DNA from 2 places in the Janthinobacterium rivuli genome. Region 2 is predicted to be linked to the other one. Evidence: predicted binding sites of a transcription regulator. Region 2 holds the regulator's gene; the other holds the start of a gene.

Region 1 (5,555 bases), 710 kb from region 2:
TCGTGTGCAATGGCGCGATGATACCCGTTTTAGCCGCGCCTTTGTGCTGGCGCAAACGACGGCGGACGTGCTTTGCTAACGTGGAAGCTCCGACACAGGAGATCATCATGGACGACAACGGCAAACACATACGCGAACTGGAAAAGAAAGTCAGCGCCCTCAGCGACGCCCTGGCGCACCTGGGCAAGGGCACGACCTTGCAGGAATTGCTGCGCATCATACGTTTCCCCGGCTATACGACGCCGGCCGAATACACCTTCAACGTCGCCATCCTCGACACCATGCTGGTGCAGGTCAATGCGCTGGAAAAGCTGGGGCAGGATTTGCTGGCTGGGGCCAAGCAAGTAGTGCTGAAGCAGTGAACGCCTGAGAAAATGCCCATGGCGGCGTTGCGTTGCCTTGGCGTACTAGTCGTACTGCCTGCGGCCACGCGCCTGGCCCTGAACATTTTTCAGACGTTCAAGTAGTCAGACCGCCAAATCGTTCGTAGAACCACGGCTCGACAGATGCCGCCTGCTCATCCTCGCGCCGCAGGGTAGCCAGGATATGTTCCTCGGCAGCCGCATACGTGATGCGGTACAGGTCGCGCGCCAGCGCATACGCTTGCGTGCCGGGCCACGGTTCGGGCAGCAGTTCGACGGGCAGTTGCGGGTCGTGCAATTGCACGCGGCGGTAGGCGTGCGTCAGCAGGGAGCGGATGACGAACGCCTGCTCCGCATCGAACACGGGTTCTTCCTGCAGCAGGGTCAGCAGGGGCTGGAAGCTGGCGATGAATTTTGCGTAGCCGGCCATCACTTCCGACAAGTCCCAGCAGTCGCCCACCATGTCGCGCAGGGGACGCGTGCTCACGCCCGGCAATTCCGTGGTGTGGCAGACGTACAGCTTACCCTGCACCTCATTGCGCACGAGGATATCTTCCAGCGCCTCCGCATTGCTGGCCGGGTGGCCAAAGATGCCGGGAGAAATCAAACCATAGCCGGCCCACAATAATTCCTTGCGCAGCGCCCCCCGCTCGGCCGCGCCGATGCTGCCGGCCGGTCCGATCACCAGGGTCCAGCTGCCATCCCAATGCACGACCAGCGGCGCATAGATGCGGCGGTAGGCGCGTTCGAAGCGGGCCAGCGCCTCCGGGCGTATCGTATAGGCGCTGCGGCGGCCGTCGCGCTGCGAGCTGAGCCAGCCTTCCTGCGCCAGGCGGAATACGCTGGTGCGCAATAAGCGGTCATTGACGCCGAATGGCGCCAGCAGTTCGATCAGGCTGCCCAGCCAGATGGCGCCGCCGCGCGGCACGATGGCGTCGCCAAAGATGGTCATCACCAGGGACTTCGAGCGCGGTGGGTCGCTTTCCAGGAAATCGGCTATCCATGCCGTGCAGCGGGTGTTCTTCATGTGGTTCCGGTCTGGCCGTGTTGCGGTCGGTTCAATAAAAGCAGCAGTTTACTTGGCTGCGCGGGTAGCGCGGCAATAATTTGCCGGAAGCGCTGGTGGCGCTTCGTAGTGTTTTCTCATAAGCAATATCATACGCACAAAAAAGCGGCATAAGATACGAATTTTTAAAATGATTCATATCAAGTGTATGCAAATCGTTTTTTGTATCGTATTATCTGTTCATCGCACCGCGTTGCTGCGCAAAATCAAAGACATGGGAGACACATCATGTACGCACAAATGGTTGAAACCGGCCTCAAGAACGTCCGTTCCCTCGACGACATGGGTCAAGAAGAGCGCGCTTTCCAGGCACGCATCGACGAAGGCATCAAGATCGAGGCCAAGGACTGGATGCCGGATGCCTACCGCAAGACCCTGATCCGCCAGATTTCGCAGCACGCGCACTCGGAAATCGTCGGCCAATTGCCCGAAGGTAACTGGGTCACGCGCGCGCCGACCCTGAAACGCAAGTCCATCCTGCTGGCGAAGATCCAGGACGAAGCAGGCCATGGCCTGTACCTGTATAGCGCCGCGGAAACCCTGGGCGTGTCGCGCGACGACTTGTTGGCCGCCTTGCACTCGGGTAAAGCCAAGTATTCCAGCATCTTTAATTATCCGACCCTGTCGTGGGCCGACATGGGCGCCATCGGCTGGCTGGTCGACGGTTCCGCCATCATCAACCAGATTCCCCTGTGCCGCTGCTCTTACGGTCCGTATGCGCGCGCCATGATCCGCGTGTGCAAGGAAGAATCGTTCCATGCGCGCCAGGGCTACGACATCATGATGTCGCTGTGCAAGGGCACGCCCGAGCAGAAAGCCATGGCGCAGGATGCCTTGAACCGCTGGTGGTGGCCTTCGCTGATGATGTTCGGCCCGTCCGACGCCGCCTCCGTCAACAGCGCCCAGTCGGCGCAATGGCGCATCAAGCTGTTCTCGAACGACGAATTGCGCCAGCGCATGGTCGATCAGACCGTGCCGCAAATCGAATACCTGGGCCTGACCGTGCCCGATCCCGACCTGAAGTTCAATGCGGAAACGGGCCACTATGAATTCGGCGAGATCGACTGGTCCGAGTTCAACAACGTCCTGAAGGGCAATGGCCCGTGCAACCGCGAACGCCTGCAAACGCGTGTCAAAGCGTATGAAGACGGCGCATGGTTCCGCGATGCCTTGCTCGCGTATGCAGACAAGCAAGCCGCTAACAAAGCAGCAGCGTAATTACATAAGACAGATAGGGGAGAGCAACATGAGCAAAGAATGGCCATTGTGGGAAGTTTTCATCCGCAGCCAGCACGGCCTGGCGCACAAGCATGTGGGCAGCCTGCACGCCTCTGACGCCACCATGGCGGTCAACCATGCGCGCGACGTCTATACGCGCCGCAATGAAGGCGTGAGCATCTGGGTGGTGCGCGCGGCCGATATCGTTGCCAGCAGCCCCGGCGACAAGGGCGCCCTGTTCGAACCGTCGAACAGCAAGGTGTACCGCCATCCCACCTTCTTCCCGATGCCGGAAGAAGTCAAGAACCTGTGATGGGAGCGCCTGCAATGGATGACAAGGTCAATTATCTTTTTCGCCTGGGCGACAATGCCCTGATCCTCAGCCAGCAGCTGTCGCAGCTGTGCGGCAAGGGGCCGGCGCTGGAAGAAGACATGGCGCTGACCAACGTGGCGCTGGACCTCCTGGGCCAGACGCGTTTGTGGTTCAGCTATGCGGCCGAGCTGGAAAACGCGGGCCGCGACGAAGACGACATCGCTTTCCTGCGCGACGCCCACGATTTCAAGAACTGCCTGCTGGTCGAGCAGCCGAACGGCAATTACGCCGACACCATGATGCGCCAGTTCTTCTTCGACAGCTGGCACTACTTCCAGCTGCTGGAACTGACGAAATCGACGGATGCGCGCATCGTCGAGGTGGCGCAAAAATCGATCAAGGAAGTGACCTATCACTTGCGCCGCAGCGGCGACCTGATCGTGCGCCTCGGCGACGGCACGGCGGACAGCCACGCGAAAACGCAGGCCGCCGCCGACCAGCTGTGGATGTACACGGGCGAGATGTTCAAGTACGACGCCGTCGACCAGGCCATGGTCGCCGCCGGCATCGCGCCGCCATCGGACGTGCTGCGCCGCGCTTTCCTCGAACACGTGGCCGAGATCTTCGCCGAAGCGACATTGACCATGCCGGCGCCCGACGCCTGGATGCAAAAGGGCGGCAAGCAGGGCACGCACACGGAGCACCTGGGTTTTATCCTGGCCGAGATGCAGTTCCTGCAGCGCGCCTATCCCGGGGCGGAGTGGTAATGAACACGGTCGCTGGCGCCGCAGCGCTGGATGCCGCCCAGGTCTGGGCCTGGCTCGGCGACGTGCCGGACCCGGAAATCCCCGTCATTTCGGTGGTGGACCTGGGCATCGTGCGCGCCGTCGATGTGGTCAGCAGCGAAGAGTGCATCGTGACGATCACGCCCACGTATTCGGGCTGCCCGGCCATGCAGGTGATCGCCGACGCCGTCACGGATGCCTTGCGCAGTCATGGCGTGGCCAAGGTGACCCTGGTGAATCAGCTGGCGCCTGCGTGGACCACGGACTGGATGAGCGAAGAAGGCAAGGCCAAGCTGAAAGGCTATGGCATCGCCCCGCCGCAGCAGCAGGTGATCGACATTAGCGGCCTTGGTAGAGGAGCAGCGGGTGGCGTCAAGCGTCAGCCCATGCCTAAGCTGGACGTGATCTGCCCGAACTGCGGCTCGACGCATACGCAGCTGACCAGCCAGTTCGGCTCCACACCGTGCAAGGCCCTGTACAAATGCATCGATTGCCGCGAACCGTTTGACTACTTCAAGTGCCACTAAAAAAATCAGGCACACGTTCCGAAGAAACTGGAGATGAAGCATGAGTAAATTTTATCCGCTGTGCGTGGCCAAGGTGCGCAACGAAACGCGCGACACCATCGCCGTCACGTTCGACGTGCCAGCTGAATTGCAGCAGCAGTTCCGCTTCCAGCAGGGCCAGCACCTGACCCTGCGCGCCAATATCAATGCGGAAGACGTGCGCCGCTCGTATTCCATCTGTTCGGCGGTACAGGACGGCACCCTGCGCGTGGCCATCAAGCGCACGCCGGGCGGCGCATTTTCGACCTGGGCGAACGACACCCTGAAAGCCGGCGCCACCATCGAAGTGATGCCGCCCATGGGTCACTTCAACGTGCCGCTCGACTGCGTCAACCGTAAGCATTACCTGGCGTTCGCGGCCGGCAGCGGCATCACTCCCATCCTCTCCATCATCAAGACGACCTTGCTGACGGAACCCCTGAGCCGCTTCACCCTTTTCTACGGTAACCGCGCCTCGTCGTCCGTCATCTTCAAGGAAGAATTGACGGATCTGAAGGATGTGTACCTGGAGCGTTTGAACCTCGTCTACGTGATGAGCCGCGAGCAGCAGGATATCGAATTGTTCAACGGCCGCATCACGCAGGAAAAATGCGAGCAGTTCCTGCAGCACTGGATCAAGGTCGAAGACTACGACAACGCCTTCATCTGCGGCCCGGAAGACATGATGCTGGGCGTCTCCGCCGCCCTGCAGGCAGCCGGCATGCCCAAGCAGAATATCAAGATCGAACTGTTTGCCGCCAGCATCCCGAAAAATGCCCACAAGCCGCGCGCCCAGCTGGCCGCCGATACTGTGCAGGAAACGGAAGTGACCGTCATCATGGACGGCAACCACACCACCTTCACGATGGACAAGGATAAGGAATCCCTCCTCGACGCGGGCCTGCGCGCCGGGCTGGACATGCGCTATTCGTGCAAGGGCGGCGTATGCTCGACTTGCCGCTGCAAGATCCTCGACGGCAAAGTCGAAATGGACGTCAACTACGCGCTGGAAGACTACGAAGTGGCGCGCGGTTTCGTCCTCAGTTGCCAGAGTTTTCCGCTGACCGACAAGGTCGTCGTCGACTTCGACCAGGCTGAATAACATCAGACCCCAAGCGAAGACTGGGGTCGGACCTTAAGGTTCGACCCCGGCACTTGTCCTTGGGTTGAAAACTAAAAACCGAGACACGCCATGAGCTACCAAAACATCCTCTTCACCATCGAACAGGGTATCGCCACCCTGACCCTGAACCGTCCCGACAAGCT
Region 2 (5,555 bases):
CGGGCGGGTGTGGTGCGGGTTCTCTTGCCCGCAAACGGTATACACGGAAATTTTCCTGTGGGTCGAACGCCGCATCGAGGGTACGCGCAGCGCGCGCATGGCCCTCGACAAGCAGGGCCCCTCCGTGCGCAAGGCGTTCAAGAAGACGGCCAAGCACCTGGCATGGGGCGCCATCGCCCTGTGGACGGGCTTTACCTTTGTCGGCTATTTCACGCCGATCAAGGAACTGGCGCAGTCGGTGACCACCCTGAACTTCGGTCCTTGGGAATGGTTCTGGGTCTTGTTCTACAGCCTGGCAACCTACGGCAACGCGGGCTGGCTGCGCGAGCAGGTGTGCAAATACATGTGCCCCTACGCGCGCTTTCAGAGCGCCATGTTCGACCAGGACACCTTGATCATCACCTACGATGCCAAGCGCGGCGAACCACGCGGCGCCATGAGCAAGAAGGCTGGCAACAACGACAAGCTGGGCGACTGCATCGATTGCACCCTGTGCGTGCAGGTGTGTCCGACCGGCATCGATATCCGCAACGGCCTGCAGTATGAATGCATCGGCTGCGCCGCCTGCGTCGATGCCTGCAACAGCGTGATGGACAAGGTCGAGCGGCCGCGTGGCCTGATACGCTACAGCACCGACCATGCGATGGAAAACAACTTCAATTCGAAGCAGATACGCCAGCGCGCCATGCGCCCACGCGTCCTGATCTACACTTCCATCCTGGCCCTGATCATCATCGCCGTATGTACCTCGCTGGCCCTGCGCACGCCCCTGAAAATGGACGTGATCCGCGACCGCGGTTCGATGGGACGCGAAGTGGAAGACGGCATGATCGAAAACGTCTACCGCCTGCAGATCATGAACACGTCCGAGCAAAGCCAGCATTTCAAGATCAGCGCTTCCGGCTTGCCGGGCCTGACCTTGCTGACGCGTGAAGAAGTGACCTTGCAGCCGACGGAAACGCTGGGCTGGCCGATCCGCCTGCGCGTGCCGCACGGCGTCGGCGAGAAGGGTTCGAACAAGATTGCGATCGAATTGCAATCGCTGGACAACCCCTCGCTGCATGTGCGCGAAAGCGCGGTATTCATCGTGCCGCGTTAAAGCAGGAAGGCCGGTTCCCGCATGGGGACTGGCCGTTTACACAGGAGAAATACCATGTCCGACAGTCTGAAACTGCAGCCTCCCGTTGCACCGTGGTACAAGCATCGCTGGCCATGGCTGCTGATGATCGGTCCCGGCCTGTCCGTGGTCGTCGGCAGCTTCATGGGCTATATCGCGTTTACGCAGCCCGATGCGCTGGTGGTGGGCGACTATTACAAGCAGGGCAAGGCGATCAACCAGGATTTGAAGCGCGACACGATCGCCAGCGACCTGGCGATGGCTACCAGCTTGTCCTACGACGTGGCGTCAGCGCGCCTCAGTGGTTCCGTGCACAGCTTCGGCAAAGCTTACCAGGGTCCGCTGCAGCTGCACCTGGCGCATGCGACCCTGCCGGAAAAGGACATCAAGCTGCTGGTGCGGCCCGATGCGGCCGGCAATTTCTCGGTGGCGCTGCCGATGCTCGAGCGCAGCCGCTGGCAAGTGCTGGTGGAAAACGACAAACGCGAGTGGCGCCTGTCCGGCATCTGGACCTGGCCGCTGCAACGCAGCATCGCGCTGCACGCCGATGAAGAGCTGTAGGCCTTATTTGCAGACGTCGGTACCGGCCGTGATGGCCTTCAATTTTGCCGGCTGCAAGATTTCAATTTCTCGGTTCGAGACGCGCAGCCAGCCTTCCTTCTTGAACTTCGACAGCAGGCGGCTGACGCTTTCGATGGTCAGGCCCAGGTAGTTGCCGATTTCCTCGCGCGACATGCGCAGCTGGAATTTGCTGCTCGAATAGCCGCGCGCTTCATAGCGCGACGCCAGGTTGACGATGAAGGCGGCAAAACGCTGCGTCGCCTGCATATTGCCCAGCAATAGCATGACGCTTTGCTCGCGCGTGATTTCCTGACTCATCATGCGGTGGAAATGGCGCAGCAGGGTCGGCATATTGCCCAGCAATTGTTCCAGGCTGGAAAACGGGATTTCACACACTTCGCTGTCTTCCAGCGCCACCGCATTACAGTGGTGGCGGTCGGCGCTGATGGCGTCCATGCCCAGCAGTTCGCCGGCCATCTGAAAGCCCGTCACCTGCTCTTCGCCACCGGGATTGATCTGGTACGTCTTGAAGTGCCCCAGGCGGATCGCGTACAGGTTCTGGAACGAGTCGCCGATGCGGAACAGCGAGGCGCCGCGCACGATCTTGCGGCGGCGGCCGATGATCTGGTCCAGCCTGTCCATGTCGCCCATATCGAGGCCCATCGGCAGGCACAATTGATGCATGCTGCAGGTCGAGCATCGCGCACGCAACGCTTCCACGTTCACTGTAGGCAAGGTTGGAGTGAGTAGCGCTTCAGTCATGTCGGTACCTTTTAGAAAATGCAACAACAAGTTTACTGCATACAGGGTTGCCGTGTGCCAATTTCACGGCAATTTCGCTGAATAAACGACGTTCCGACTTTAATTATATGGCAACATCGTCAAAAGCCCATGCGGGGAGGGCAATTTGCGCGGCGCCGCTTGCCAAGCTGGGGTATTGATAGGAAAATTCCTGACAGCATTACTTGCCGCCTGTGCCGTCCGGTACTGAAAAGGAAATCATGAAGCCTCTCGGCATCAAAGCAAAAGTCGCGCTGGCCACCAGCCTGACCTCGATCGCCATGATCGCGCTGGTCACCATGATCCAGGTGCAGCACATGCGCGACGACTTCACCCGAGTACTGCTGAGCCAGCAGTCATCCCTGATCAGCCGCACCGCTGCCGAGCTCGACGACAAGCTGGGCATGCTGCTGCAGATCGTCACCCTGACGGCCCGGCAGCAGCCGCCGGAACTGATCGCCCGGCCCGCCCAATTGCGCGAATACTATTCGCGCCGCTCGATGCTGGTGCTGTTCGACGACGTGCTGGTGCTCGACGCGCAAGGCGCCGTCGTGGCCGACATGCCGGAAGTGCCGGGGCGCGCCGGCATCAATGTTGCCGAGCGCGAGTATTTCCAGACCGTCCTGCGCACGCGCCAGCCCATGATCACCGAACCGATGCTGGGCAAGTCGAGCGGCATGCCCATCGTGCAGATGGTGGCGCCCGTGCTCACCGCCGATGGCCAGGTGGCCGGCGTGGTGATCGGCGTGCTGCGCCTGTACAAGGACAATCTGCTGGGGCGTTTGCGCTCGGAAAAGGTCGGCAAGAGCGGCTATTACTTCATCCTCACGCGCGGCGCCGTGCCGCGCTACGTGCTGCACCCCGATACCAGCCGTTTGCTGCAGCCGCGCCAGCCGAACGCCAATCTGACGACGACCCAGCTGCTGAAGGAAGATGGCGAAGGCAGCATGGTCAGCACCAACAGCCGCGGCATCACGGCCGTCAACAGCTTCAAGCGCCTGAAATCGGTGAACTGGCTGCTGGCCAGCTCGCTGCCCGTCGACGATGCCTTCGAACCATTCGATGGCGTGCTGTACCGGCTGGTGCTGTGGAGCATCCTTGCCTCGCTGCTGGCCGCCTTTGTTCTGGGCTGGGTCACCGTGCGCCTGCTGTCGCCGCTGGTGCGCCTGCGCGACACCCTGCTGGCCCTGCGCACCAGCGGCAGCCGTTTCACCCCCGTGCCGGTGCAGCAGCGCGACGAGATCGGCGAACTGACGGAAGCGTTCAACGGCCTGATGAGCGAACGCGACCGCCTGCAGCAGGAACTCGAAGCGCGCGCGGCGGAGCTGGAGCAGGAACGCGACCGGGCCGAGGCGGCCAACCGCGCGAAGAGCGATTTCGTGGCCAACATGAGCCATGAAATCCGCACGCCCCTCAATGCCGTGCTGGGCATGGTGTATTTGCTGGGCAATACCAGACTCGACACGGAACAGCGCAAGTATCTGACCATGGTCAGAGTGGCGGGCCAGTCGCTGCTGGGCATCCTCAACGACGTGCTCGACTATTCGAAGATCGAGGCGCGCCGCATGGAATTGTCGCCCGTCGAATTCGACCTCGACGAAGTCATGAATACCCTGGCCACGACGATGACGATGAATGCGGGCGAAAAGGAACTGGAACTGGCCATCGCCGTCGAACCCGACGTGCCGCGGCGCCTGGTGGGCGACGCCCAGCGCCTGCAGCAAATCCTCGTCAACCTGGCCGGCAACGCCATCAAATTTACCGAGAGCGGCGAAGTGGTGGTGGCCGTCAGCCTGGCCGAGAGAGAGAGCGGCCGCGCCTGGCTGCGCTTCGAAGTGCGCGACACGGGCATCGGCATGACGGAACTGCAGCAACAGCAGCTGTTCGCCGCGTTTTCGCAGGGCGACCAGAGCATCACGCGGCGCTTCGGCGGCACGGGCCTGGGCCTGGCCATCAGCAAGCAGCTGATCCACATGATGGGCGGCGACATCGCCGTCGCCAGCAGCGAAGGCAAGGGCAGCCGCTTCTGGTTTAGCGTGCCCTTCGAGATGCTGGCGCAGCCGGCGGAAACGCGGCGCACGCCGGCGCTGGGACAGCTGCGCCTGCTGGTGGCCGACGACAACCGCACCACGCGCGAACTGATCGTCAAGCTGATCGAGGCGTGGGGCTGGCTGGCCGACGAAGTGGACTCCGGCTTTGCCGCCATCGAACTGTACCGCGAACGCCTGGCCCAGCAGCAACCGTACGACGTGGTGCTGGCCGACTGGCACATGCCCGTCATGGACGGTCTGGCCACGGCCAAGGCCATCCGCCAGGCGGCCAGCGGCCAGCGCCAGCCCATCGTGGTGATGGTCAACGCCTTCGCCCGCAACCACCTGGAGGAAATCTCCAGCGCGGCCGAGGCCGACGTCGTGCTGATGAAGCCGATCACGGGATCGAGCCTGTTCGACGCCCTGCACCAGGCGCTGATTGCCAAGGACGACGGCGGCGAACAGCGCATCCTGCACCAGCCGCTGGGCACGGAACTGGCCGGCGTGCATTTCCTGCTGGTGGAAGACAATCATTTGAACCAGGCCGTGGCGCGCGGCATCCTCGAACACATGGGCGCCACCCTGGACGTGGTGGGCGACGGCTTGCAAGCCGTGGAACGGCTGCGCACGGAAGCGCTGCGCTACGACATCGTGCTGATGGACATGCAGATGCCCGTCATGGACGGTTTCAGCGCCACCCACATCATCCGCACGGAACTGCGCTTGGGCCTGCCCGTGATCGCCATGACGGCCGGCGTGCTGGCGTCCGAGCGCGAGCGTTGCATGACGGCCGGCATCAGCGATTTCATCGCCAAGCCCGTCGTGGTGGAAGAGATGATGGAAGTCATCCTGCGCCACCTGCCCAAGCGCCCGCCAGTGCAGACGGCCGAGCCGGTGACAGTTGCCGATGAGGAAGTGTTTTCCATGGCGCCGCTGATGCGCGTGATGGGGCGCGACGCGAAGGGGCGCGGCGTGCTGCGGCGCATGGTCGAAGACGCGCTGAACAAGGGCATGACGCCCGTGCGCGACGCCGAAACCGCGTTGCAGGCTGGCCGCCACAGCGACGT

Evidence for each region. Region 2 encodes FNR, which switches genes on or off when oxygen is low (the NO sensors DNR and NnrR bind a similar motif). Its sites were predicted from a motif close to TTGATNNNNATCAA; they were not measured.
Region 1: a site for FNR is predicted at 1,559-1,572, ahead of paaA (1,2-phenylacetyl-CoA epoxidase subunit PaaA). Genes of this name have one in related genera too.

What each region holds. Positions count from the first base shown of each region.
Region 1 is NZ_CP121464.1:5,904,415-5,909,969, reverse strand. Features, by position in the region: gene P9875_RS26800 (hypothetical protein) at 108-362, shown strand; gene paaX (phenylacetic acid degradation operon negative regulatory protein PaaX) at 460-1,389, opposite strand; gene paaA (1,2-phenylacetyl-CoA epoxidase subunit PaaA) at 1,657-2,646, shown strand; gene paaB (1,2-phenylacetyl-CoA epoxidase subunit PaaB) at 2,675-2,959, shown strand; gene paaC (1,2-phenylacetyl-CoA epoxidase subunit PaaC) at 2,974-3,726, shown strand; gene paaD (1,2-phenylacetyl-CoA epoxidase subunit PaaD) at 3,726-4,271, shown strand; gene paaE (1,2-phenylacetyl-CoA epoxidase subunit PaaE) at 4,312-5,391, shown strand; gene paaG (2-(1,2-epoxy-1,2-dihydrophenyl)acetyl-CoA isomerase PaaG) at 5,482-5,555, shown strand, end outside.
Region 2 is NZ_CP121464.1:289,228-294,782, forward strand. Features, by position in the region: gene ccoG (cytochrome c oxidase accessory protein CcoG) at 1-1,099, shown strand, start outside; gene P9875_RS01225 (FixH family protein) at 1,154-1,678, shown strand; gene fnr (fumarate/nitrate reduction transcriptional regulator Fnr) at 1,682-2,440, opposite strand; gene P9875_RS01235 (response regulator) at 2,680-5,555, shown strand, end outside.